Regions from separate parts of the Lacrimispora sp. YZC11 genome, predicted to be linked through region 1. Evidence: a T-box and tRNA genes for the amino acid it is inferred to sense, from the RefSeq annotation. Region 1 holds a T-box; the other holds one or more tRNA genes.

Region 1 (12,294 bases):
CTTGTTATATCATTATTATTATTCTTCATCCTTAGACCTCACGCTCCAGGTAAGTTTTTCCATTTTCCCATATTCAGGCGCTTCCGGAAAGTTGCTTCTTCCCTCTTGCTTTAATAAGGAATTTTTCAAAAGCAAAAATATTCTTATATAAGGCGCAAAAAATATACAGGTACCTTATAAAAATTTTCTTGACATTTTCATCAGGTACCATTACAATGTATTTAAGGTACCTGATAAACTTTCAACTTTAGGAGGTTTTTATTATGATGGAAGATAACTTCACAGAACTTTACGAAAAATTCTCAAAGCTGCAATGGCTCTTGCAGCGTCACCATTTACAGAAGCATGCAGAACATGGCCCCATGGCTGATCCAACCCGCGGGCAAGGCAGGGTTTTGGCTATGCTCAAAATGCAATCTGAAATCAGCACAAAAGACCTGTCTTATCTGCTGGGCATTCGGATACAATCCCTTAACGAGCTTCTTAACAAACTGGAGAAAAGCGGTTATATCACCCGTACCCCTTCGGAAGCTGACAGACGAGTCATGCTGGTGCAGCTCACGGAAAAAGGAAAGGATGAGCAGCAGCCCCGCCCGGATTTCGGAGATATTTTCAATTGTCTCAGCGAGGAAGAACAAACCGTTTTCGGTGAGTATCTAGACCGCGTCATTGTGGCACTTGAAGCCCAGCTTGGGGATGATGAAGACGACGAAAGGTTCGAATGGATGCGCTCTGCCCGTGAAAGAATGGGAAATGAAAGGTTTGAAATGATGTTTATGCGCGGCGGCAGGCATCCTTTTGACCGCAGAGAAGACTTTCATGGCTGGCCAGACAGAAGACCGGGAGATGCGCCCGGCGCCGGACATTTTGAACCGGGCCACAATGATCCAAGGTTCAACGGACACGGTTCCAATTACTTTGGCAGACGGGGTGACGGCAGACATACGCCTCCGCAGCCCAAAGCTCCTCACGATGACGAAGAATAAGTAACGATAACCTACAAATAACAGCATTGGCGCTGTCTTTCTGAAAGCCGATTGGCAGCGCCTTTATTTTTTTGCGCCTTTTTTCAGGCAGAAAGGAACTATTATGTCTTTTATTATACTTTTTATTTATGGAATCAACCATCTCATCCGCACCATTTTGGGTCAAAAAGGGGGGACTGCCAATGCTTAGGATTTTGAAACGGCTGCCCCCGGTAAAAACTGCGCTGGCAATTGTGTTCCTGCTTGTTCAAACGGGATGTGCCCTGTATCTCCCTTATCTTACGGCAGGCATTGTTGACAAGGGTATCGTAACCGGAGACATAGGCTATATCTGGCGGCAAGGCGGTCTTATGCTGATCTTTACCGTTTGCAGTCTGGCCGCGGCAATGCTTAACATGTACATTGCCGGAAATATCGCCTTTAAGATAGGTAAGGAATTAAGGAATGAGATTTTTACAAAAGTCCTTAGTTTTTCCAAAACCGAATATGACAAATTCGGCATTTCGGCACTCATCACCCGCAATACCAACGATGTTACGCAGGTGCAGAATGTATTGGAGATGTTCCTTAAATTTCTGATTCTCTCCCCTCTCTATCTTATAGGAGGCATATATCTCACATGGCGGTTAAGCCCCGGACTGGCGATCCCGTTTATGGTCGTCATTCCCTTTATGGCAGCTGCAGCAGTGGTCATCCGCCGCTTTGCCACGCCTCTGTACGGCAAAATGCAGAAACTGCTGGATAAACTGAATCTGCTGTTCCGGGAGGGCTTGACCGGAGTCCGTGTGATCCGCGCTTTTGCCAAGGAAGATGAGGATTACGAGAAGTATGAAGAAATCAATCGGGCTTATACCCAAACCTCTGTCACGGCAGGCACCATCATGAGTATTTTTGTACCTCTAATCACACTAATCCTGAATATGGCTACCCTAGGCATCCTATGGATCGGCGGAAATCGTGCTGTCTCCGGAAATTTAGAGGTGGGGGCAATCATAGCAGCCATTAACTATTCGATGCAAATCCTGTTAGGTTTTGGATTGTTGACCAATGTCATCCTCACCCTTCCCCGCGGCCAGGTATCAGCAAAGCGCGTTTATGAGATTCTGGATACCCCTTTGAGCATTATGGATGCCCCTGAATCACAAACGGCGGCTGACAACTCCACCCTTTCCTTTGAGCAGGTAAGCTTCCGTTATGGGGGCGCGGCGGAAAAGACCCTTTGCGATATCAGCTTTACAGTGAACAAAGGGCAGACCCTGGCCATCATCGGCGGTACCGGCGATGGAAAAACTTCACTTCTCTCATTGATTCCTCGTCTGTATGATGTGGAAGAAGGCAGCGTGAAAATCAACGGCATTGACGTACGTAACATGGCCCAGGCCGATTTACGCAAGCTGGTCAGCTCCACTCCTCAAAAATCTTCACTGATGATGGGTACTATCCGCAGCAATATGCATCTCGCCAAGCCCAACGCAACAGATGAAGAGATTTGGTCAGCGCTAGAGGATGCTTGCGCCGCTGAATTTGTTAAAAAATTACCAGACGGTCTTGACAGCCAGGTGGAAAAAGGCGGCGGCAATTTTTCCGGGGGACAGCGGCAGCGGCTCTGCATTGCCCGGACCTTGCTTAAGAACGCGGCAATCTATTTGTTTGATGATTCCCTCTCTGCCCTGGACTTCAAAACCGATGCTGCCGTGCGGGCAGCCATGAAAATACGGCTTAAAAACAACATTGGAATCGTTGTTACCCAACGGATAAGCAGTGCACGGAATGCGGATATCATCGCAGTTCTGGATAAAGGAAAGCTGGTGGGTCTTGGCACTCATGACGAGCTTGTAAAAGACAGTCTGATCTATCAGGAAATTATACGATCCCAGGGATATAAGGAGGAAGCGGCATGAGCATGGAAATGAATATAAAAGGCAAAGGCCCGGCAGGAAGAAACTTGGGCGTCAATACCACCGGTCCCAAATCCTTATGGAAGTCCATAGTCCGGTTGTTAGGTTATATGAAAAAAAGCGGACTTCTGATCACTGTTACTCTAATTGTGGCTATTGCCGGTACAGTGATGCAGGTCATTACACCTAAAATATTGGGCGGAGCCACTACGATAATATTTGAAGGCATCAAAACAGGCATTGGCATTGACTTTAACGCGCTGCTTACGGTACTTGCCGCGGTAGGCGCCCTGTACCTTGGCGTATTTCTGGCTTCCTTTTTGCAGGAACGCCTGATGACTGTGGTTTCCTTAAAAACCACAGAAACCCTGCGAAACGCCGTCAAGGCTAGATTAAACCAGGTTCCCATATCTTATTTTGACAAACATTCCACAGGAGATTTAATGTCCGTGGCTGTCAACGATATTGATAATGTAGCTTCTAATTTACAGCAAAGCCTGACGCAGCTTATTTCCAGTGTGATCCTGGCTATTGGAACGCTTGCTATTATGCTGACCATCAGCCCGACACTCACCTTAATGGCCTGCGTGATGATTCCGGCCAGCATATTGATTACAAAAGCATTCACCCCAATTGCACAAAAAAACAACAAGAAATATGTAAAGAGCATGGGTGAGCTCAATGGTACAATTGAAGAAACCTATGAGAACTTCACGGTGATTAAAACCTTTGGCAGCGAGCAATCTGTGTTGGACAAATTCCGCAAATCCAATTCTGATCTGTGTGAATCGGGCTGGAAAGCAAAGTTTTTCGGTCAAAGTATGATGCATTTTATGATGTTGGTCCAAAACAGCATTTATGTGCTCACTGCCGCATTTGGCGCCTTCCGGGTTATGGGCGGAAGCTTGATTCTGGGAGACTTACAGGCGTTTTTGCAGTATTCCGGGCAATTCACCTCCCCCATCTCCCATCTCTCAATGGTTTGGTCGAATCTGCTGTCAGCTATGGCATCGGCGGAAAGGGTCTTTGCCCTGCTGGATGCGGAAAAAATGGAGGAATATGACGGGCCCCTTGCCTATGAGCAGGATCCGGCCAAGATCGTTTTTGACAGTGTGCGCTTTGGATACACCAATACGCCTCTTATGACCGATTTCAGCCTGCAGGTAAGGGATGGGCAGATGATTGCCATTGTCGGGCATACAGGTGCCGGAAAAACAACGCTTGTCAATCTGCTGGAACGTTTTTATGAAGTACAGGGCGGTTCGATCCGCATTGACGGATCAGACATCCGCAGTTTTGGCTATGACGGGCTGCGCCGCCGTATCGGCATGGTTTTGCAGGATACATGGCTGTTTTCCGGCACGATTTATGACAATATCAAGTACGGGAACGACAACGCTACGGAAGAACAGGTATACGCAGCCGCCAAAGCCGCATTTGCCGATGATTTCATCAGAAAGCTGCCGGAAGGTTATGATACCGTTCTGGGCGAAGGTGCAGACAATATATCACAGGGGCAAAAGCAGCTGATCACCATCGCCCGCGCCTTTGTTGCTGATCCGGAAATTATTATCCTTGATGAAGCCACTTCCAACGTAGACAGCCGCACCGAAATGGTCATACAAAAGGCCATGTGGCGGTTACTCAAAGGCCGTACCAGTTTTGTGGTGGCACACCGCCTGTCAACCATTTATCACGCCGATAACATTGTGGTAATGCAGAATGGTGACATTGTAGAAACAGGTACTCACAAAGAACTGATTTCCAAAGACGGTGTTTATGCAGATATTTATAACAGCCAGTTTTCAGGCAAAACAGCATGAATCATTCAGGCAGCGGATGTAAAAACAACCGCTGCCTTTTTTCTCAAATTAATCATTTCCCTCACTGCAATTGATAAAAATTCTACTAATAAGAAATTAATTGCGTTAATATCATTGCGCAGGATTCTTTTTTGACACATGATAATGCTGGCTTGACAGATCCAGACTCACCTCACTGTCAGATACCAGATAATTGATTATGGACACGATCCTCCGATTCATCCCAACGCCCTCCAGCGTATTTTAATTCCTTATTTGATTCAATATAACACCTGATATCCCGTCGGTTTAACAGGTTCTTTTTCCCCTGACCGGTCAGGCAAAATGTACTGCCGTCTGTCCGTGTTTCCTGTAAAATTCTTCGATACGCAGAAGTTCATTATATTTTGCGGTGCATTCTCCTCTGCACGGTGCGCCGCTCTTCACATAATCGGCACCGACAGCCGCTGCCATGTCCGCAATGAAAGACTCTTCCGTATCCTTCACATCGCTGGCAACGATCACCTTATGTCCGGCTTTTCTTGCCTTCTCCACCATTTCCAATGCCCCTGATACCGTCCCTGCCTGTTCCAACCGGATGATTGTGGCGTTAGCCGCGGCAAAATCATTGGACACCAGAAGCGTTCGGTGTTCCAGAAGCTTCATCATTTCCTTTCTTCCCTCCAGGTCTTCTTTCCACAGCCCATTCATGACAGCACAGATAGGAAAGCCATCCGACAGCCTCAAATAATAGGCCAGCATATCCTTTTGTGCCCTGTTTATGGAGATTCCGCCTTTCCTGCTTTCCTTTGAAAAACAGTAGGTGCCATTTTCCTTTTCGTACAGCCGGTCAGCATCTGCATTGATGGCCACAAGCACATCTTCCCCCGGTTTATATCCGGTAAGCTTAAAGGAATCCATTAAATAATGCAGTGCTTCCTCTGAGTTTTTCATATCCGGTTCAAAGCCGCCGCCATCTCCTGTGGAGGTGCTAAAGCCACTTATGGATAAAAGCCTTTTTAAGGCCTGGTAAATCTCCACCCCCATACGCAGTCCTTCCGAATAGGAATTTGCTCCCTGAGGTACAATCATGATCTCATGAAAATCAAGACCTTTATCCCCGCCGCCTCCGCTTATCATGCTCATCATGGGAACCGGCATCACAGGAGCCGAAGTGCCCCCCAGATAACGGTAAAGGGGAAGATGAAGTCCTGCACCAGCCGCCCTTGCGACCGCCATGGATATAGCCAGAACTCCCTGATTTCCATCTACTTCTGCCCAGTTTTCATCTCCAGCCTGGGAAAGCATCCGGTCTATTCTTCCCTGATCTGATGCATCCTCAAATAATATGCTTTCCGAAAGCCTGTCATTGACCAGCCTCACCTGCTCCTCTGCACTGCCGTTATTTCCCATGGAAACTGCTGCTCTTCCATGAGCACCGTTTTCCAGGATCACTTCAGCTTCTACTCCCGGATATCCCCAGGAATCCCTGACTATCCTGCCTGTTATTTCTATAATATCAAGGCCGTTTAACATATTTTGCCTCCTTGTCCTTTTTTACATTCTTACCGTAAGGATTGACGGAATTTACCAGATCCATGCAGGTACAGAGAAAAAATGCCAGGATGATTTGCCTCTCATCCTGGCATCTTTTTTATTGATTTACGTGTAAAAGGCTTTTATGCCCGAAGTTCAATTCCCAGTCCCTGTAATCCGTTAAGGATCTTTTTCATCACAGCAAGAACCTCCTGCTCCTCCAGGGTATGATCGCCTGCACGGAAGGTGATAGAATAGGCAACAGACTTATATCCTGATAAAATCTGGGTTCCTTCATATATATCGAAAAGCTCATAGCTTTCCAATATCTTTCCGCCCCGCTGCTCGATGATCTCTTCGATCTGTCCGACCAGAATTTCCTTTGGAACCACCATGCTGATGTCTCTTGTAACAGCCGGATATTTTGCAATTCCGGTGTATTTCCGGTCAAAGCTTGTGAACGGGATCATGGATGGCATATCGATCACCGCCACATAGGCCCGTTCCCCGATCTTATAGTTGTCAGCCACCTCCGGATGGACTTCTCCCAGATATCCGATGGTTACCCCATCATAAACGATATCTGCCTGTCTTCCTGGGTGAAGGAATGTTTTATTGCCCTTTGGATCGTAATGAGGCTTTTTGTGCATTCCCGTTTTATCGAAAAATTCTTCAATAACGCCCTTCATATCAAAGAAATCGCCATCCCCATAAAAACCAAGGGTAAATTGCATTCTTTCATCAGGAAGCTCTGTTAATGGGAGCGCCTTTGGAAGATAAATATTGGCCAGTTCATAAAGGCGGACATTCTTATTCCTGCGGTTGTAGTTGGTGGATAAGGAGTTTAACATTCCATGAAGAGGGGAGGTTCTCATAACACTGAAATCCTCTCCCAACGGATTTAAGATATTCACCGTCACGCGGAGCGGGCTGTCACCTGGAATCAGCAGCCGGTCAAATACCTTGGGGCTTTCAAAGGAATAGGTCATTCCCTGGGAAAATCCGCAGAATTCCGCCACCTCTCTTGCCACCTCTTCTATCCTTAATTTGTAGGACAGTTTTCCGGTGGTTGCTTCACCTGTTGGCAGGGATACGGGGATCTTGTCATATCCAAAGAATCTGGCAACTTCCTCCGCCAAATCCGCCATACAGTTTAAATCCTGCCGGAAGGTTGGAATAAGAACTTCGCCTGCTGGCTCATCATATCCCAAATCCAGCTTTTTAAAGTATCCAAGCATTGTTTCCGGTTCAATCTCAGTTCCCAGAAGCCTGTTCATCTTTTCCGGCTCAAAGGGAAGTCTTTTTCCCTCACGCTTCTCCGGATATATGTCGATCATGCCGCCCACGACTTCTCCTGCGCCCAGCTCCTCGATCAGCTGGCAGGCGCGGTTAATCGCCTCCTCGGCATTGTTTGGGTCAAGTCCTTTTTCAAATTTACCGGAAGCATCGGTCCTTAATCCAACTTTTTTAGAAGAAAGGCGGATATTGGTCCCATCAAAGCAGGCGCTTTCAAACACCATGGTATTCACCTCATCGGTGATCTTGGAGTTCTCTCCTCCCATAATGCCGGCGATTCCTACCGCCTTTTCCCCATCGTTGATCATGAGAATGGTGCTGTCCAGCTTTCTCTCCTGTTCGTCAAGGGTTTGGAAGGTATCGCCTTCTCCCGCGCGTTTTACAATGATTTCATGATTTGCAAGCATGTCATAATCAAAGGCATGCATTGGCTGTCCGTACTCTTCCATTACATAATTCGTAATGTCCACGATATTATTAATGGGTCGGATTCCGCATGCGGCAAGGCGTCTCTGCATCCAGGCCGGGGAAGGAGCAAGCTTGATATTTTTCACCATTCTCGCACAATAGCGGGGACAAAGACAGCTGTCTTCCACGGATACCTTCAGATAGTCATGGATATCCTCGCTGTTGCCTGTTGCAGTTACCACCGGAGGTACAAATGGTTTATGAAAGGTTGCAGCCGCTTCTCTTGCAATTCCTATCACACTATAGCAGTCCACACGGTTTGAGGTGATTTCATATTCAAATACGGAATCACGCAGGCCCAGTACCTCAATGGCGTCAGCACCTACTACTGTATCTTCAGGCAGAATGTAAATTCCGCTTTCCGGAGCATCCGGATACATTTCATTGGAAAATCCCAGTTCTTCAATGGAACACATCATGCCGCAGGATTCGATTCCTCTAAGCTTTCCCTTTTTAATCCGGATTCCTTCTTCCGGAAGGGGACCGCCGTCATGGCCTCCTGCCACCTTTCCTCCATCTAATACCACAGGAATCTTATCTCCTGTCTTTACATTGGATGCGCCTGTGACGATCTGTACGGTTTCTGCACCAACACTAACCTGACAGATGATCAGCTTATCTGCATCCGGATGACGCGTGATGGATAATATCTGTCCAACCACGATTTTCTCTAAATTTTTATCCAGGCATACATAGCCCTCAACTTTTGATCCGGTAAGCGTCATGGCATCTGTATATTCCTGAGCTGTTACGTCTAAATCCGGAACGTATGCTTTAATCCATGATAATGGTGTATTCATTGATCTATCTTCCTTTCCTTAAAACTGCTTTAAGAATCTGATGTCGTTCTCATATAACAATCTCATGTCATCAATTTCATATTTTAACAGGGCAATCCGCTCCAATCCAACGCCGAATGCAAAGCCGGAATATTTATTCGGATCGATTCCGCTCATCGTAAGCACGTTTGGATGAACCATGCCGCAGCCGAGAATCTCAATCCAGCCGGAGCCTTTGCAGAAACGGCAGCCTTTTCCGCCGCATTTAAAGCAGGTAACATCCATTTCCGCACTTGGTTCTGTAAATGGGAAATGGTGAGGACGGAATTTTACTTTCGTCTCTAAGCCAAAAAGCTCTCTTGCAAATTCCGCAAGGGTTCCTTTTAAATCCGCAAATGTGATATTTTTATCAATTACAAGACCTTCAATCTGATGGAAGGAAGGAGAATGGGTCGCATCCACCTCATCAGACCGGAATACACGGCCGGGAGCCAGCATGCGGATGGGCAGATTGCCTTTTTCCATGGTCCTGACCTGAACCGGTGATGTCTGGCTCCTTAATACGATGTTGTCACTGATATAAAAGGTATCCTGTTCGTCTCTTGCCGGATGATTCTTGGGTATATTCAACTTTTCAAAGTTATAGAAGTCGTATTCTACCTCCGGTCCTTCAATGACCTCGTAACCCATGCCAATGAAAATTCTCTCAACCTCTTCCAGTGCAATGTTGTTGGGATGGGTGTGGCCTACTTTATTCCGCCTTCCGGGAAGAGTTACATCAATCACTTCTTTTTTCATCTGCTCTTCTCTGGCTTTCTTTTGCAGGGCGGACATAGCCTCCTCTAATTTCCCCTCAATCAAGGTCCGGGCGTCATTTACCATCTGGCCCACCTTTGGCCTGTCTTCCGGTGCAACGTCCTTCATACTCTTTAATACACTGGTCAGCTCACCCTTTTTTCCAAGATAAGCGACCTTAATGTCGTTCAGTTTTTCCAGCGCATCTGAAGCTTCAATCTGCTTTAATGCTTCCTGTTTGATTTTTTCCAATTGGTCCTTCATCGGCTCTCCTTCTTTTCATGATCAAATTTTATTTACCTGCTTTAACAGAAAATGAACTAAAAAAGCTCCGCCCCAAAAAGGGACGAAGCTATATTCGCGGTACCACCCTGATTCCTGCGTATGACACAGGCACTCGGTATACGTAACGTGTATTGACGTCATGACTTACCCGCCAGACCGGCAGCCAAAGCTGTCACTGGTTTCAATCATGCTGCTTCGGTGGGAAATTCAATCTCTTAGCTGAACTTAAAAGGGCTTACAGCCGATGGCCCCTTCTCTCTGGAAGAAAATAAGGATTTACTTACACCTTCATTGCATTTAATCTTTTTAATTGTAACGTTACGTACCATTGTAATAACGGATGTTCAAAATGTCAAGGATTATTTTTATATGGATTGTATCAGAAGGTAATAAGCCGGGGATCCGGCCTTTTTCCTTTCTTAAATAGCATCTTTATAAGCTTCTTCTAAAATTCTTTTAAATTCAAGGAGTATTTCATAGGTTTCAGCCCGTTTTTCCAGGTGCTCTATAAAAATGTCAATATATTTCTTATCTTCGGCTCTTTTCGTTTTCTCAATCTGAACTCTTTCTTTTTCTTTTTTATAAAAATGGACCAGCAAAATTAAAAGTACACTCTCAGCTATCAGTGCACCCGTCAATATGATATCTAAAAAACTCATTTTTTCCCCCTGTTCTTTTAAACCTTAAAATAAGACCAAGATTTTTAAACTGTCTTTTACAGAATCAATATCTTAATCCGTTCCTGTAATGGAACCATAAAAATCATCCATACCCCCTTCCCTTATCCGTGTACTGCAAAGGAACTATTACAGGCCTGAAAGAGGCCGTCCTCTCAGCCTCCATAATCTCTGACATATTTTTACCGCCTTTGTATTATTTTATAATGAATATCGAACTTTATAAAGTGTTTCATAACAAAAAAATAATAATAGCGCCAGAAAAGCATATCTTGACTCGCTTTCTGGCGCTATTTTTAAGTTTTATGGGAACTAAACAGCAAATTGGCTATTATAAAGCTGCGCGTAAAATCCATTTTGGGAAATCAGGCTGTCATGAGTTCCCTGCTCAATGATGTGACCATCCCGCATTACAAGTATCACATCTGCTTCTTTAATCGTAGAAAGCCGGTGGGCAACGATAAAGCTGGTACGCCCTTCCATCATTTTTCCAAAAGCCTTCTGTATTTTTATCTCGGTTCTGGTATCAATGGAGGAAGTTGCTTCATCGAGGATCAGCATAGGTGGAAGACAGAGCATGACTCTGGCAATGCATAAAAGCTGCTTTTGACCCTGGGATAAGTTTCCGCCGTCTTCCGATATGATGGTATCATATCCTTCCGGCATTCGCCTGATAAAACCATGGGCATGAGCCTCCTTTGCGGCAAGAATGATCTCCTCTTCAGCCGCATCCGGTCTTCCATAAGCGATATTTTCACGAATGGTCCCTGATTTCAGCCAGGTTTCCTGAAGCACCATGCCGTAACTGGTTCTTAAGCTTTGTCTGGTCATATGGCGCACATCTGTCCCATCCACCTGGATAGAACCGGAATCCACATCATAAAAACGCATGAGAAGATTAATCACCGTGCTTTTTCCACAGCCCGTTGGGCCTACAATTGCTACTCTCTGTCCCTGACGTACTTTTAGATTCATATCCTCAATTAAGGCGGTCTCCGGGTTATAGGAAAAGTACACATGTTCCAGGGATACCTCTCCCTTTGCATTGCTAAGCACTGCAGCATCAGGCTTCTCCGGGACTTCAGGCTCTTCGTCAATCAGTTCAAACACACGTGCAGCAGAGGCCAGGGCGTTTTGAAGCTCAGTAATCACACCCGATATTTCATTAAATGGCTTTGTATATTGATTGGCATAACTTAAAAAGCTGGAAAGCTGTCCTACGGATAATAGCCCTTTTACAGCCGCAAAGGCTCCGGCGATTCCAACGCTGGCATAAACCAGGCTGTTCACGAAGCGGGTTGCAGGATTGGTAATGGAGGAAAAGAATGTGGCTTTTAAGCTCCAGACACGCAAATCTTCATTAATATCTTCAAATTTCTCCTGTGCATCGGCTTCATGTGCAAAAGCCTGCACCACCTTCTGATTTCCCAGCATCTCTTCCACAAGAGAAGTCAGCTCCCCTCTGGTCTGTGACTGCATCTTAAACATGCGGAAGGTCCTTCTTGCAATAAAGCTTGCGGCAAACAGGGAAACCGGTGTTACCAGTACCACCACAACCGTTATGGCCGGATTCATGGAAAACATGAAAACCAGTGTTCCCAAAATGGTGAGAACTCCGGTGAACAGCTGGGTAAAGCCCATTAGCAGCCCGTCGGAAAACTGGTCGATATCCGTGATGATCCTGTTTATGATATCTCCGTGAGAATGGGAGTCAATATATTTTAAAGGAAGGATCTCCAGCTTATCAAATGCCTGGGTTCTGATATCCTTTA
Region 2 (12,294 bases), on a different contig from region 1:
CAAGCCATCCCAAAGATTCCCAGTAACGCACATCCGCAGGATTAAACTTAAACTTTTTATGCATAAACCTCATGGAATAAAATAAGGCTTTAACCTTCAAAGAGGGAGTTATGGGTCTTCTTTTTCCTTTAATTTTAGCCGAAAGTCTGTCAATTTCCTTTTGAAGCTTAGCCTTCCTTTCGTCAGCCACAGTATCCCAATCGCTTCCGTAGACGCTCCTTCCAAAAGTATAGATGCGTGAAATTCCCCAGAAGGTCATGCTGTCCTTTAAATCCCGGAGCGTTGACCTTGTTCCTGCGCCTGCCGCTGTAGAGATGAGAAGGACCTGCTTGTGAAACATTTCCTTTCTGGGCTGATGAGCCATCCATTGATATCCAAAATGGTCAAGAAATGCTTTTACCTGCCCCGGAACATGATAGACGTAAACAGGTGCAGTAAAAATCAGCATATCCGCTTCAAGCATGGATTCCAAAATCGGTTTCAAATAGCCATAATCCGGACAATTCCTATAATCAGTAAAGCAGTTCCAACAGCCTGAGCAAAAATTAGGCATATCTTTGGGCAGAAAAAATTCCCTTACAGAATCTTTTTCCGACAGATTCTGTATAAACCGCTGTGCAATGTTGTAAGTGCTGGATTTTAACTTTCGCTGTGTTGCGTAGATCACGGTAATTTTCATGATTGAACCCTCCTATAAAAGAATCCATGTGAAAGAAAAAAGCGGTCCAAAAAAAATCCCTGGTCAGCCACACAGGGAATCTTATGCGGAGCTAAATTTGTTTCAGATAATATTATAACAGATAATTATAAAAATTCTCCACATAATAATAATATTTTTATCTATTTTTTATACCAGCAAACCCTTCCGCCGGTTACAAGCCGATGTTACGACTGAATTACTTGACGTATCCAATCCTAAATATTATCATATAACCGTAAGGTTGAACGAATGATAAGCTCCATCTTCCAAACATGAAAGGAATCAAGTGGGTCAACAAAAAGGTTCATGCGCCAATGGGAGTATAGGATCACAAGAGCTAATTTACTAACTAGTTTACAAGAAGAAGGGAGTTAAATAAAATATGCTAAAAATTGCATTATGCGATGACAGCCGCTGCGCGATTAATCAATACGCGGAATTAATTTCCCAAATTGCAGAGAAGCATCAGATAAAGATCCAACTTTCCAGTTATCTTAGCGGAGAATCCCTGCTTTTCCATTATTCTGAAGCGCCTGAACAAACAGATATTATATTTTTAGATATCATGATGGGTAAAACAGACGGGATGGAGACGGCCCGGAAGCTACGGGATTGCGACTGCAAGGCCCAGATCGTCTTTTTAACCAGTTATGAGGATTATGTATATGAGGCGTTTGATGTGAATGCTCTCCAATATCTGCTAAAGGAAAACACAAGTATAGAAAAGCTGGAGGAAGTTTTCCTAAAAGCAGCAGAGTTTGCTTCGAAGAAAGAAGATGAATTATTCATTTTCGATTTTGATGGCAAAACCAGCGCGATTCCTGTCCATCAGATCTCTTATTTTGAAATTTGGCAAAGAATTGTAACGGTTCATTATAATGACGGGAAATCAGCGAAGTTCTATGACAGCATGGAGCACATAGAAAAAAAGCTTTCCGGAAAGGACTTTGTGCGGTCCCATCGTTCTTACCTGGTTCACCTACCCTACATCGTGACATTTAAGCAGCAGACCATTCTGTTAAAAACCGGAGAAACAGTTCCGGTAGGAGTTACTTATGTTCAATCCTTGAAAAGGGCATTTTCAGATTATATTTCACGTTTTCATGTTTATAATTCCAAAAGTTTAAATTAGAAAAGGAGAAGCTATGATCTATATTGTAATCCCGGTAGTTCTCCTGTACTACTATTCTTTTATATTTTACTACCGCAAGCTTTTTCCAGTACAGAAGAGACGGCCTATTCAAGTCATGATAGTTCTGGCAATCATTGCCGCAGCGTATAACTTCCTAAACCCAACGGATATACGATGGCTAAGGCTTCCGATACTCATGGTCACCATGACCGTAGGGCTTCGCTTTTCTACTGGAATGGACTGGCTTCAGGCCGCCTACGGCGGAAGCGGCTCTGTATTAGGCGCTTATTGCGGCCGCGGCATATTTGCAGTAGCCTGCGCGTTTATTTTACGTAACTATGATTCTTCTAATGTAGAGACTTACAATGCAAGCACCGTTTTGGTCCTTCCCTTGGTGCTTATATTCTTTACAATCCTGTATAAGACCATCCTATCCGATGACAAGATCAAGCTCTTTTTATATAACCGCAATCAGCTTAAATTTGTGGTCACATATGAAATTGCAGCCGCGGCCAATTTGGCTGTCATAAATTCCGGACGTGATTTATTTCCTTTAAATATATTATTTTCAGACAATATATTGTCTCCATACGGCATATGGTATGTAAAGGTGGGTTTAGGAGCTTATTCCCTCACCCTTGGCATGCTCATCTACGCTACTTACCAGTCTATCAAGAGTACTGAACTGCTGGAATACCGATGGAGAATGGAAATGCTGGAAGAGCAATATGACAGGCAAGTGAGACACTATATATCTTACCAAAATTACACGGAAAGCTTCCGGGCATTCAAGCATGATTTTAGATCCATGATGGTATCATTGAAATCATTGATCCAGGTAAATGAAAACGAAAAAGCGCTTAAGCTGATTGATGACATGTTTGACGAGATGCAAAATAAAGTAATGGTCCACGAAAAATATTCCGACAGTGTTGTTCTGGACGCCATGCTTCAGGATCTTGTTAATATCTGCGCGGAAAATAGAATTCATTTTTCATCAAGCGTAATCGCTCCCTACAACACCGGGATGTCAGTAATTGATGCGATCCGTATTTTCTCAAATTTTGCTAACAATGCAGTAGAAGCATGCCAGAAGGTTCCGGCTTCAGAGCGGTTTATTGAAATCATCAGTACCAACGAACAGCAGTGGGTCACGCTTCAGGTGGTCAATTCCTTTGACGGAAAGATGCACATACAAAACGGAAAATTTTATACAACAAAATCAGAGAAACAAAGTCACGGACTTGGGCTTAAAATTGTTGAGCAAATTGCGGAGAGTTTAGGCGGATTTGTTATATATAAAGCGGATTCTGAAAGCAGGACCTTCCTGGTCAGGGTCCATATACCCAAATTAAGCGGAAACCAGACCAACTGAACCATGGATTGCAGGATATGGATACTGTATCAATTTGTTTTAACATCAAAAAGGAAAATAATAATCGGGGCAAGCCGCTTTATGACGTCTTGTCCCGATTTACAGTCCTCGTCTTACATCCGTTCCTTCTTTTTGCATTTTTTGCATGCATACATTCTCCGGTCTGCTTCCTGCAGAAGATCCGCCGTACTATATCCAGAACCGGAGTTAAAGGACAAAATGCCGTGGCTGAATGACAGTGCATAAGGCTTTGAAGTTGTGCTCTCCAGTTTTTTCAGTTCACTGAACATCCTTACAATAATTTTTTCAGCCGTATTCTCCATACATTTCTTAAAGATGATGAAAAATTCGTCACCTCCATACCGGCAGACAACATCCGAACTGCGAATGGAGTTCAAAATCACCTTCGCAATGTTCTTAATGACATAATCACCCTCATCGTGTCCGAAGGTATCATTGATAGCCTTTAATCCGTCAATGTCAATAAAAGCCAGACAGCTTGTTGCGTCGCTGTATAACAAGGTTTTTTCCAGCTCCTTCAGCCCTGCTTCCCGGTTATAAGCGCCTGTCATGGTATCAGTCGATGCCGTCTGCTGCAGGCGGTGCTCTCTGGTTTTCCAATCGCTGACATCCTCTATCACATACAGGTACAGAACCTGACCATTGGTCAGCAAGCATCTGTTTGACATAATCCGGTACCATGTGTTATTGCGGTCATCATAAACTTCACGGAAAACCGGAAAGTTATCCAGTTTGCCAAGCTCTGCGATCAGAGTCAACAGGACATTGTTCTGCGCCTGCTGGAAATATATATATTCAATGTCTCCCAGCATCTGCTTTGCAGGTCGATTGGAATATACCACATGGCCGCTGAAATCCACCTCTAACACTAAAATGTGGAGAAGATCAAGCGCCTGGAGGATCTGGTGATAACGCCAGCTGCTGACAGGTGCGGAAATCTCCAGGGAAGCGTCCTTGTTTTCTCTTATCGAGGCATCCGCCACCCAGTCAATCAGCCCGTTAAACATATCATACAGTTCTCCGGCAGATTCAAGCTTGCTGACCACATATCCTTCTTTAAGTTGTTTCCCGCTCTGGGTTAAAACAGAGAGCTGGGAGTGCAGCTGCTTAAGGGGGCCTGACAGATAATTGTCCCGGGCTGGAAGCGGCCCTTTCAGCATTCCTTCCGATAAGTCAATCGCCAGATGATTCATCTCATTTATATTTTGAATCAATTGGTTGGCTTGTCCAATAAGCTTCTGCCATTCCGGCGCAGTGGCAGCTGCGTCCATCGCATCGCATCGCTTGCCGGACAGCAGTTTCTCAAATAAATCCTGCATTGCCATTAGCATCTTATGGTCTTCCTGGTTCATACCCAGCCTCCTTATCACTACTCTTCCCCCGTTCCCAAAGCAGCACGATGCATAACCTCAACACCAAAATCCTTCGGCTTTCTTTGTCACAGTATCATAAGGTTTATCTATCTTTAGGGGCAAATCACTATGTATCTTATTTATGTATCTTATTATGGTTAAACTTCAGATTATACTTCCTGTCACGTCACCTAAGGCTCTCAGCTATGAACCGGCAGGTCCTGTCTCCCGTGGACCAGCAATCAATCTCTCTGACGCTGAACTGCGATCCACTGTAGACTTCCAGAATCCCTGCAATAAAACCCTCATCATAATCACATACCGTTTTTCCGGTAATAGGAAGTCCGGAACAATCCAGATCCTCTGAAACGGTCAGAGTAAATGAAAGGAGATCCATATCCACTCTTTCAAGACGCAGTATACCGATTTTCAGCTCCTTCAGCTTATTCGTTAAGTTAGCTATGAAGAAATCAAAGTCACCCGATAAATCCAGTACATTTTTTGCCAGTTCCTTGCCGGCCAGGTGCCCGGCAGTCCAATACAGGCGGCTGGCAGTCTCCTCGTCGTATTCGCGGGCCAAAACATCCTTTAAGGTATATTGCAGCAGACGGTAAACGAGCACCGGCACATCAGATCCTAAATGCTTTCTTCCCTCATCAATGTTTCCAAGGCATTCCCAGGTGAACTGGGACGGTTTGCTTTCATGATGCATAAAAACTCCTCCTTAAAATGTCTACTAAAAAATGCTTACCAGCAATCTCCCAAATATGCACCAGACTTACGAGCCGATAATATCACGAAGCCACACTGGTTCTTCACAGGCGTCTTGGGTATAAGATACATAGCTATTTACCAGCCTGCAACAGGTATGGTGACCCAAACAATTCATGTGAGAAATGTATACTTTATTTTATAATACAACAATTTTTTTATAATCATAATCAATATGCTTTAAATCGCCTTTTTGATGTCCTCAATAAAATGTTTGAATAAGGATTGCCATACAATAAAAAGAAACCCATTTTTAACTTAAGTTAAAAATGGGTTTCTTTTGTTAAAGCGGGTGATGGGAATCGAACCCACGTATCTAGCTTGGAAGGCTAGTGTTCTACCATTGAACTACACCCGCAAGGAATTTCTGCAAATATTTCAAAGGTGCTTTGAAAAGCACAATGCCCAAAGCCGGAATCGAACCAGCGACACGAGGATTTTCAGTCCTCTGCTCTACCAACTGAGCTATCTGGGCACAATCACTTGCGACACGGATAATTCTACAAGATTTCTTACCTCTTGTCAAGACAAGTTTTCTAAATTATGTCAAAAAAACATAATTCTCAATAAAATCTCACTCATCTTTCCATTCTCAAAACCAGAACGTACGTTTCCAAGATTTGCAGATCAAAACATATCACATGCCTGCTCAAGACTTACACACTTTGAATATCTCACATTCCACATTTTTTCATTATAATATTTGTATGACTGCTCCGCGGTCATATACTCATTATCAACAGTTGTATTGCAATAAGCCGGAACTATCATTTCAAATCCATGTTCAAAACCACACTTTATCGTTGCATCCAAACAATAATCGGTTTGTAAACCTGCAATCATAATGGTATTTTCGTTTTTAGAGCGTAAATATTCAGATAAACCCGTATCCCTAAACGCACTGTTAAAATGTTTATCAAATATTCTCTCGTCATTCATTGGCGAAAACTGCTCAAATATTTCAAATCCCTTTACACCCTTGGTCAGCTCAAAACCATCATCGTGACGTACATAAATAATCTCTACGCCATTGTTTCTTGCTAAGCGCAGTAATTGTTTTAGGTTATTGACAAATGTTTCATATTGAAAAAGTTCATCTGTGACAATCATATCCTGTGTATCCACTACCAACAGTACCATTTTAATGCCTCCTGATCTTATATATTGAACATAAGATAAACTTCCTGTAGGTTTGTAATCATTCGCCTGCAGAAGTGATTGCACATAATCTGCAATAATTTAGATAAGGCTGTTTACTCGATTGTTTTCCAAAGCAGTTGTCCGTGTTCGAAAATTACTGCAATCCGCCCCGTATCCTTTAGCCAGGAAAGATAGGAACGAACGGTACTGCCAACAAGCACATATTGCTCAAAGTTCATATCCAGGCCATAATCAATGAAAAGCTGCTGTAAAACCTTTTCAAAGATAATCGGATTCTTACAAATATCAAGTATCTTTTCTGCTATTTCATAAACCTTGTCAATGTTAATCTGAGCCAGTGGGGCGATGTTGTCCGTCACTTCTGCGTGGGCAGGTACAAAAACCTTTGCTTTTAGGGTCTTCACCATCTCCAGGGTTTCAAGGTAAGCAGATACATCATAGATAAACCCGATTTGATATTTTTCCAGCGTCTCTTTGCTTGATAAGCAGTCTGCCAAATAAACAACGTCATCCATATCTCTATAACCCACCATATCAAAGAAATGGCCGGGAAGATGAATGACACTCATGCCCTTTGGAAGAACATCATCAGTAAGATATTCTGCGCTGCTCTCCTGCGCCATTAAGAATTTGTGCCGCAAGTCCTTTGGAGGGAACCCGCCATACAAAAAAGACGGTTCAAGAAGCGTATGATTTGTAAAGTCACATTCAATACCTGGAGCATAAATTTTGCATCCGGTTTGATTCTGCAAATACTTATTACCGCCGATATGGTCGGCATTTGAATGAGTAATATATATTGCTGTCAGCCGCCAGCCATTGGCATCCAGTATCTGCCTGACTTTTCGCCCTGCATCCTTATCACTCCCACTGTCAATAAGGCATACATCCAGATCATTAAGCTTAACAATGCCAATCTTTGCCGGACTTTGAACGTAATAGCAATTTGTACTAACCTGATTTAACTCATACATTTGTGAAACCTCCAATCAGTAAAAATCCATATATTGTGGATATATAAGTTTGCTTCGTATCAGCTTTTATATATTAAAAAATTATACCAGATTTCTCACCATACTTTCCACACATTTTTATAAACTAGTGGATGGCTGCCCATTTCCTATGCTGTTATCTCCTGCCTTTGTATTCTCAGGAGAAAGGCTTTATCCCCTGCCAGCCATGTCGCTATGGCCGGCACTTGCATCTCAGGCAATAAAAGCTATATGATTATAATAAGAAATAATCCTGGTCACAGAAAAGGAAGAGTCGGGTCCTCCCGGACTGGTTTTGCTTTCCGCTGTGTGATCCTGTCTCCTTCTTCCACCTTTCCGCAAAGCAGAGGGCTATGCACATCATATAAAGTACTCTTTCTCTTCACCGCCTCCACGCTGTCATTGGCATAGCAATACCTGCACCCGGACAGGCAGGTGTCATAGGTTCCCACTTCAACGCTTTCCAGGCATCCGCATTCCATTCTTTGGTTTTTATCCTTCCTCCGGCATACAGGACCGCCAATTAAATGTTCCGCCATAACGGGATCAATGCAGCTTCCCCGGGAAACTCCTACAGAGCTTAAGTTTGTTTTTTCCGCACACGCTTCTATCCTGAGTCCGTAGGTCCCAGCGATCCCAGCCAGCCTTCCAGCCAGCTTCTTCATCCCTTCCTCATTCATTTCTTCTACCGGGATTCCCTTCATGTTACGCTCTGTTTTCCCATACTTGTCCAGAAAGCTGATCACTACTTTATCCGTCAAACCGCATACGCCTCTGGCGATTTCCTCAAAGGCCCGCAAATGGTATTCCTCCCGGTACCGGCCGTTAAGGAATATGGGATCATACCGCCAGACCATACGGTCCTTTCCTACTTGTTCTGCCGTATTCCGGAAAACATCGGTCAAACGTCTTTTATCCGGCAGGCCAGGTTCAATATCTTTCCCATATCCAGTCAGCGTGAATTGGATATAAAAAGGAATGTCCCCCAGCTCCCGGATCCGTTTCATCATTGGTTCCGGGTTTTTCGTCCAGAATACTATAAGCTCCACCTGCTCCGGGGAAAGGTCGATCCTGCTGATCTGATGACTGTTCATGGGATTTTTTACGTAAAGGTACCCCTCCATTAACCTGTCAAAAAACCAATCCGGATAAAATTGTGGAATATCGGTCCTCCTGCTGACACTGAGTATCATCTCATCTTACTCCTGTCTCTTCTTAGTAAAGCCATTATAAGCCAACAATGCGCCCTCTTCAACGGCTTTAAACCATATTTTTTTAATTTTCAAAAAATGAGCCGCTCAGGACGGTACATACGCCTTCCTAAATATTCACAAATTCATGAAAGAGCAGGAGAACTTTTTAATCAGTATAGATACGGGAAGAATAGACTGGTAGCGTTAATAAAATCATGGTAACCGTATGGAAAAAGTTGGCATAATGTTTCTGCTATCATATGGGAATTCTGATAAATGAAATGAAGCAGCTTTATATCAGCGCCCGCAATGATACCCATTTTTAATATGAGATAAAAAAGAAGAATTCTTGATTGGAGGATCCCCATGAAAAACGAGCCTGTATTTTTAACCGACAAAAACCATAACGTCATTCTGGAAGCCATCTCCGGAGCTCCCAATGCTGCACTTCCGGACAGCTTGAAGCCTTTTGAAATATTGGAACCTAATACCTCGGACGGAGCCGCAGAAAAGCATGTCCCGGTCATTGAAACAGAAGGAAACCATGTGACCGTAAAGGTAGGCAGCACGTTCCATCCCATGACCGAGGATCACAGTATTACCTGGGTCTGCTTACAGACAACGGCAGGAAGCATCATGAGGGTAAGCTTAAGCCCGGACTGTGAACCGGTGGCACAATTTACACTGGAGGACGGCGATTCTCCAAAGGCCGCTTTCGCCTACTGTAATCTTCATGGGTTCTGGAAAACAAAGGCGTAACGAAAAAACTCCCCAAAGTCCACGGTATCCTAGAGACAATTTAAGAAAAACAAACCAGATACGAAATAATCCCTGAGCAAATGAACAAGCTCAGGGATTATTATATTTGACACACATTTTATTATGATCGTCATCCCAGCGGATCGGATTCACAGAGCATATTTCTGCTTGCAGTCTTCTTCATCAGCCGAACAGACAAAACACATACCAGAATGGTGAGCAAGTCCGCAGCGGGCTGTGCAAAATAGATTCCTGTCACGCCAAACAGTCTGGGAAGCACTAAAATTGTCCCTATGACACCGCAGAGAGCCGGGATTGGCCTTTTTTAATTTTCTTTTTCTTCATGGGAAACAGATTCCTCAAACAGTTTGAACTTGGCGACCTCCTGCCTCAAAGCCTGTGCCTGTGCTGCCAGTTCTTCACTGGAAGCCGAGCTTTCCTCCGCTGCTGCTGCATTGGACTGCACCACGGCAGATACCTGGGAGAGTCCTTCCAGGATCTGTTCCATAGCCTTGGCCTGTTCCAGAGAAGCTGACTCAATCTCTTCCATCACCTGTTCTACAAGAATAGATTTATCTGCGATCTCTTTTAGGATTCCTGCCGTCTCATCCGTCCGTTTCTTTCCCTCTGATACCGCCTTTACCGTATTCTCGATCAGTCGGGCAGTCTGTTTTGCCGCATCAGCGGACTTGGCTGACAGGTTCCGCACTTCTCCTGCAACTACCGCAAATCCTTGGCCCGCACTTCCTGCCCGGGCCGCCTCAACAGCGGCGTTTAAAGCCAGAATGTTGGTCTGAAATGCGATGTCCTCAATCATCTTCGTGATGCCGGATATCTTCTCAGAAGACAGGCTTACCTCTTCCATCGCTGAATGAAGGCTCTGCATGTGCCGGTTGCCTGCGCTGACTCTTGTTGCGGATTGCTTTACATAGTCGGAAGCCTTCCGTACATGATCCGAATTATCTTCTGTCATTTCCGAAATATTTACAATGGAAGCATTCAGTACCTCTACCGTTTCCGCCTGCATGGCTGCTCCGGAGGCAAGCGCCTGGGAGGCACAGGAAACCTGTCCTGCTCCAGAATTAACCTCCTCTGCAGAGGAACGGATGTTTATTATGGTATCATTTAAACGGGAAGCAATCATTTCCATGGAACTGCGTATTCCGTTAAATTCACCTGGATATTCACAATTACTTTGAACCGTAAGGTTCCCACAGGAAACCTCCTGTAAAAACCCGGAGATATCATAAATGATATCTCTGTATTTCCCCGCCATTTCATTTACCTTTTCCCCGATCCCCCCTATTTCATCTTGGCGTTTCATATGCAGTTCAATGCTTAAATCTCCGGCGGATAACTGATCAATGGAATTAACCACCTGTCCGATTGGCTTCGTGATCCGGTCCGTAATCCGAAGCATTATTAAAACCGCAAGTATCAGAGAAACAGCTCCCAAAATGACAGCGTTTAACATGGAGGTTAGAACACCGGACATAAATTCCGATTCCGAAGCGGTCACATTCACCGACCATCCATTAGTATTTTTCACAGGAGTATAAGAACCAAATCTATTTTCTCCGTTCCAATGGTAGAATCCAAAGCCGGTTTCACCGTTTACCATAGCTGATTCCAGTTTAGCAATCTCACCATAGGCGGATCGATTAGTTTTTACAGCCTCAGCGTCATTTTGCCTGGATAATACCAGAGAAAAATCATCATGGGCCACTTTCGTGCCATCCTTGTTTAAAATATAGGTACTTCCGGTATCTCCAAGTTTTGTATCCTCGATCATCTCCTGGAAAACAGAATAAGGGAATTCAATTATGATGACAAGGTCATCATAGGGGTATGCATATTCAAAGGATGCGGAATCCTTATGAATCATTGGGTCGGATAAAAAAGGAGTTCCGTTCTTTGCCTGGAGGTATGCATTGTCCTGTTCATAGGATTTTCCATTGACAACAGAAGTCCCGTCGGAGGAAATGATATCGATGTTATTAAGGCCGTACTGGGAACAAGAGATCCGCAGAAATATACTGATATTGCCCTCTCTCTGCACATTTCCCTTCATATAAAGGGCGATTGACTCGGATATTATGGAATACTCTTCCAGCTTCTGGGCTATTTTTTCAGAAACCAGTTCCGAAGTTTCCTTTAAGCTCTTGGCCAGCGACTTGCGGGTCGTATTATAAGTCAGATAAATGGAGCCTATGGACAATACAAATACAATACAGATGATACATCCAATTGTGAATGTTACCATTTCCTTTTTTATTCCCTTGTATTTCCTTTTCATATTATGTTATCCTCCGATATCCATTTTCCCCTCTGTCATTACAATTTACAGCGGTCTAATGCGTATATCGGCAAATATTCAGATAACTATATGAATTTTACTAAAGTTTTACATTTATTTAAACAACTTTTTACAAACCAAGCAAAGAATACCCTATAAAATGAAGCCATGCCCTTTATAAAGCTGGTGACTCCCTTTCTGCGCCAGGCGCAAAAAGGGGCATCAGAATTAATATTGGATACTTATCATACAATGACCTTCTATTTTATCTAACCGGAAGGAAATATATTGTCCGTCTCTTACGAAAGGAACGGCTGCTTCTCCCGGGACCAAGGCAACGGCTGCCGGCTGCTTATTACCTGTATATATTTTAAATTCCACACCATACAGGGGGATAACATCTTCTACCGTACAGATATCCTCAGATCGTTTTTCTGTAATGTAATGAAGGATATGAAGAATATCCCGTTTCTCTTGTTCCTGATGATTTAAGGTTGTTATCATAGTGGAGGGTCCGTTATGGCTCACTAATTTATGTTCCA

The links. A T-box is a leader RNA that pairs with one kind of tRNA and senses whether it is charged. The one in region 1 lies ahead of pheS (phenylalanine--tRNA ligase subunit alpha), so its partner is inferred to be a tRNA-Phe.
Region 2: it has a tRNA-Phe gene. The T-box ahead of pheS (phenylalanine--tRNA ligase subunit alpha) is inferred to sense a tRNA for this amino acid. The anticodon was not compared.

The regions. Positions count from the first base shown of each region.
Region 1 covers NZ_BAAJYQ010000016.1:65,304-77,597, reverse strand. Annotated here, with positions in the region: gene AC27IJ_RS15675 (MarR family winged helix-turn-helix transcriptional regulator) at 264-986, shown strand; gene AC27IJ_RS15670 (ABC transporter ATP-binding protein) at 1,169-2,887, shown strand; gene AC27IJ_RS15665 (ABC transporter ATP-binding protein) at 2,884-4,707, shown strand; gene AC27IJ_RS15660 (phosphopyruvate hydratase family protein) at 5,023-6,222, opposite strand; gene pheT (phenylalanine--tRNA ligase subunit beta) at 6,366-8,786, opposite strand; gene pheS (phenylalanine--tRNA ligase subunit alpha) at 8,805-9,824, opposite strand; T-box leader at 9,900-10,146, opposite strand; gene AC27IJ_RS15645 (hypothetical protein) at 10,265-10,504, opposite strand; gene AC27IJ_RS15640 (ABC transporter ATP-binding protein) at 10,835-12,294, opposite strand, start outside.
Region 2 covers NZ_BAAJYQ010000020.1:335,131-347,424, reverse strand. Annotated here, with positions in the region: gene AC27IJ_RS23070 (flavodoxin family protein) at 1-679, opposite strand, end outside; gene AC27IJ_RS23065 (LytR/AlgR family response regulator transcription factor) at 1,083-1,832, shown strand; gene AC27IJ_RS23060 (sensor histidine kinase) at 1,846-3,207, shown strand; gene AC27IJ_RS23055 (GGDEF domain-containing protein) at 3,321-4,580, opposite strand; gene AC27IJ_RS23050 (V4R domain-containing protein) at 4,768-5,292, opposite strand; tRNA gene AC27IJ_RS23045 (tRNA-Gly) at 5,639-5,709, opposite strand; tRNA gene AC27IJ_RS23040 (tRNA-Phe) at 5,754-5,826, opposite strand; gene AC27IJ_RS23035 (cysteine hydrolase family protein) at 5,979-6,491, opposite strand; gene AC27IJ_RS23030 (MBL fold metallo-hydrolase) at 6,605-7,486, opposite strand; gene AC27IJ_RS23025 (DUF1848 domain-containing protein) at 7,762-8,697, opposite strand; gene AC27IJ_RS23020 (desulfoferrodoxin family protein) at 9,064-9,456, shown strand; gene AC27IJ_RS23015 (methyl-accepting chemotaxis protein) at 9,782-11,752, opposite strand; gene AC27IJ_RS23010 (alpha-amylase family protein) at 11,981-12,294, opposite strand, start outside.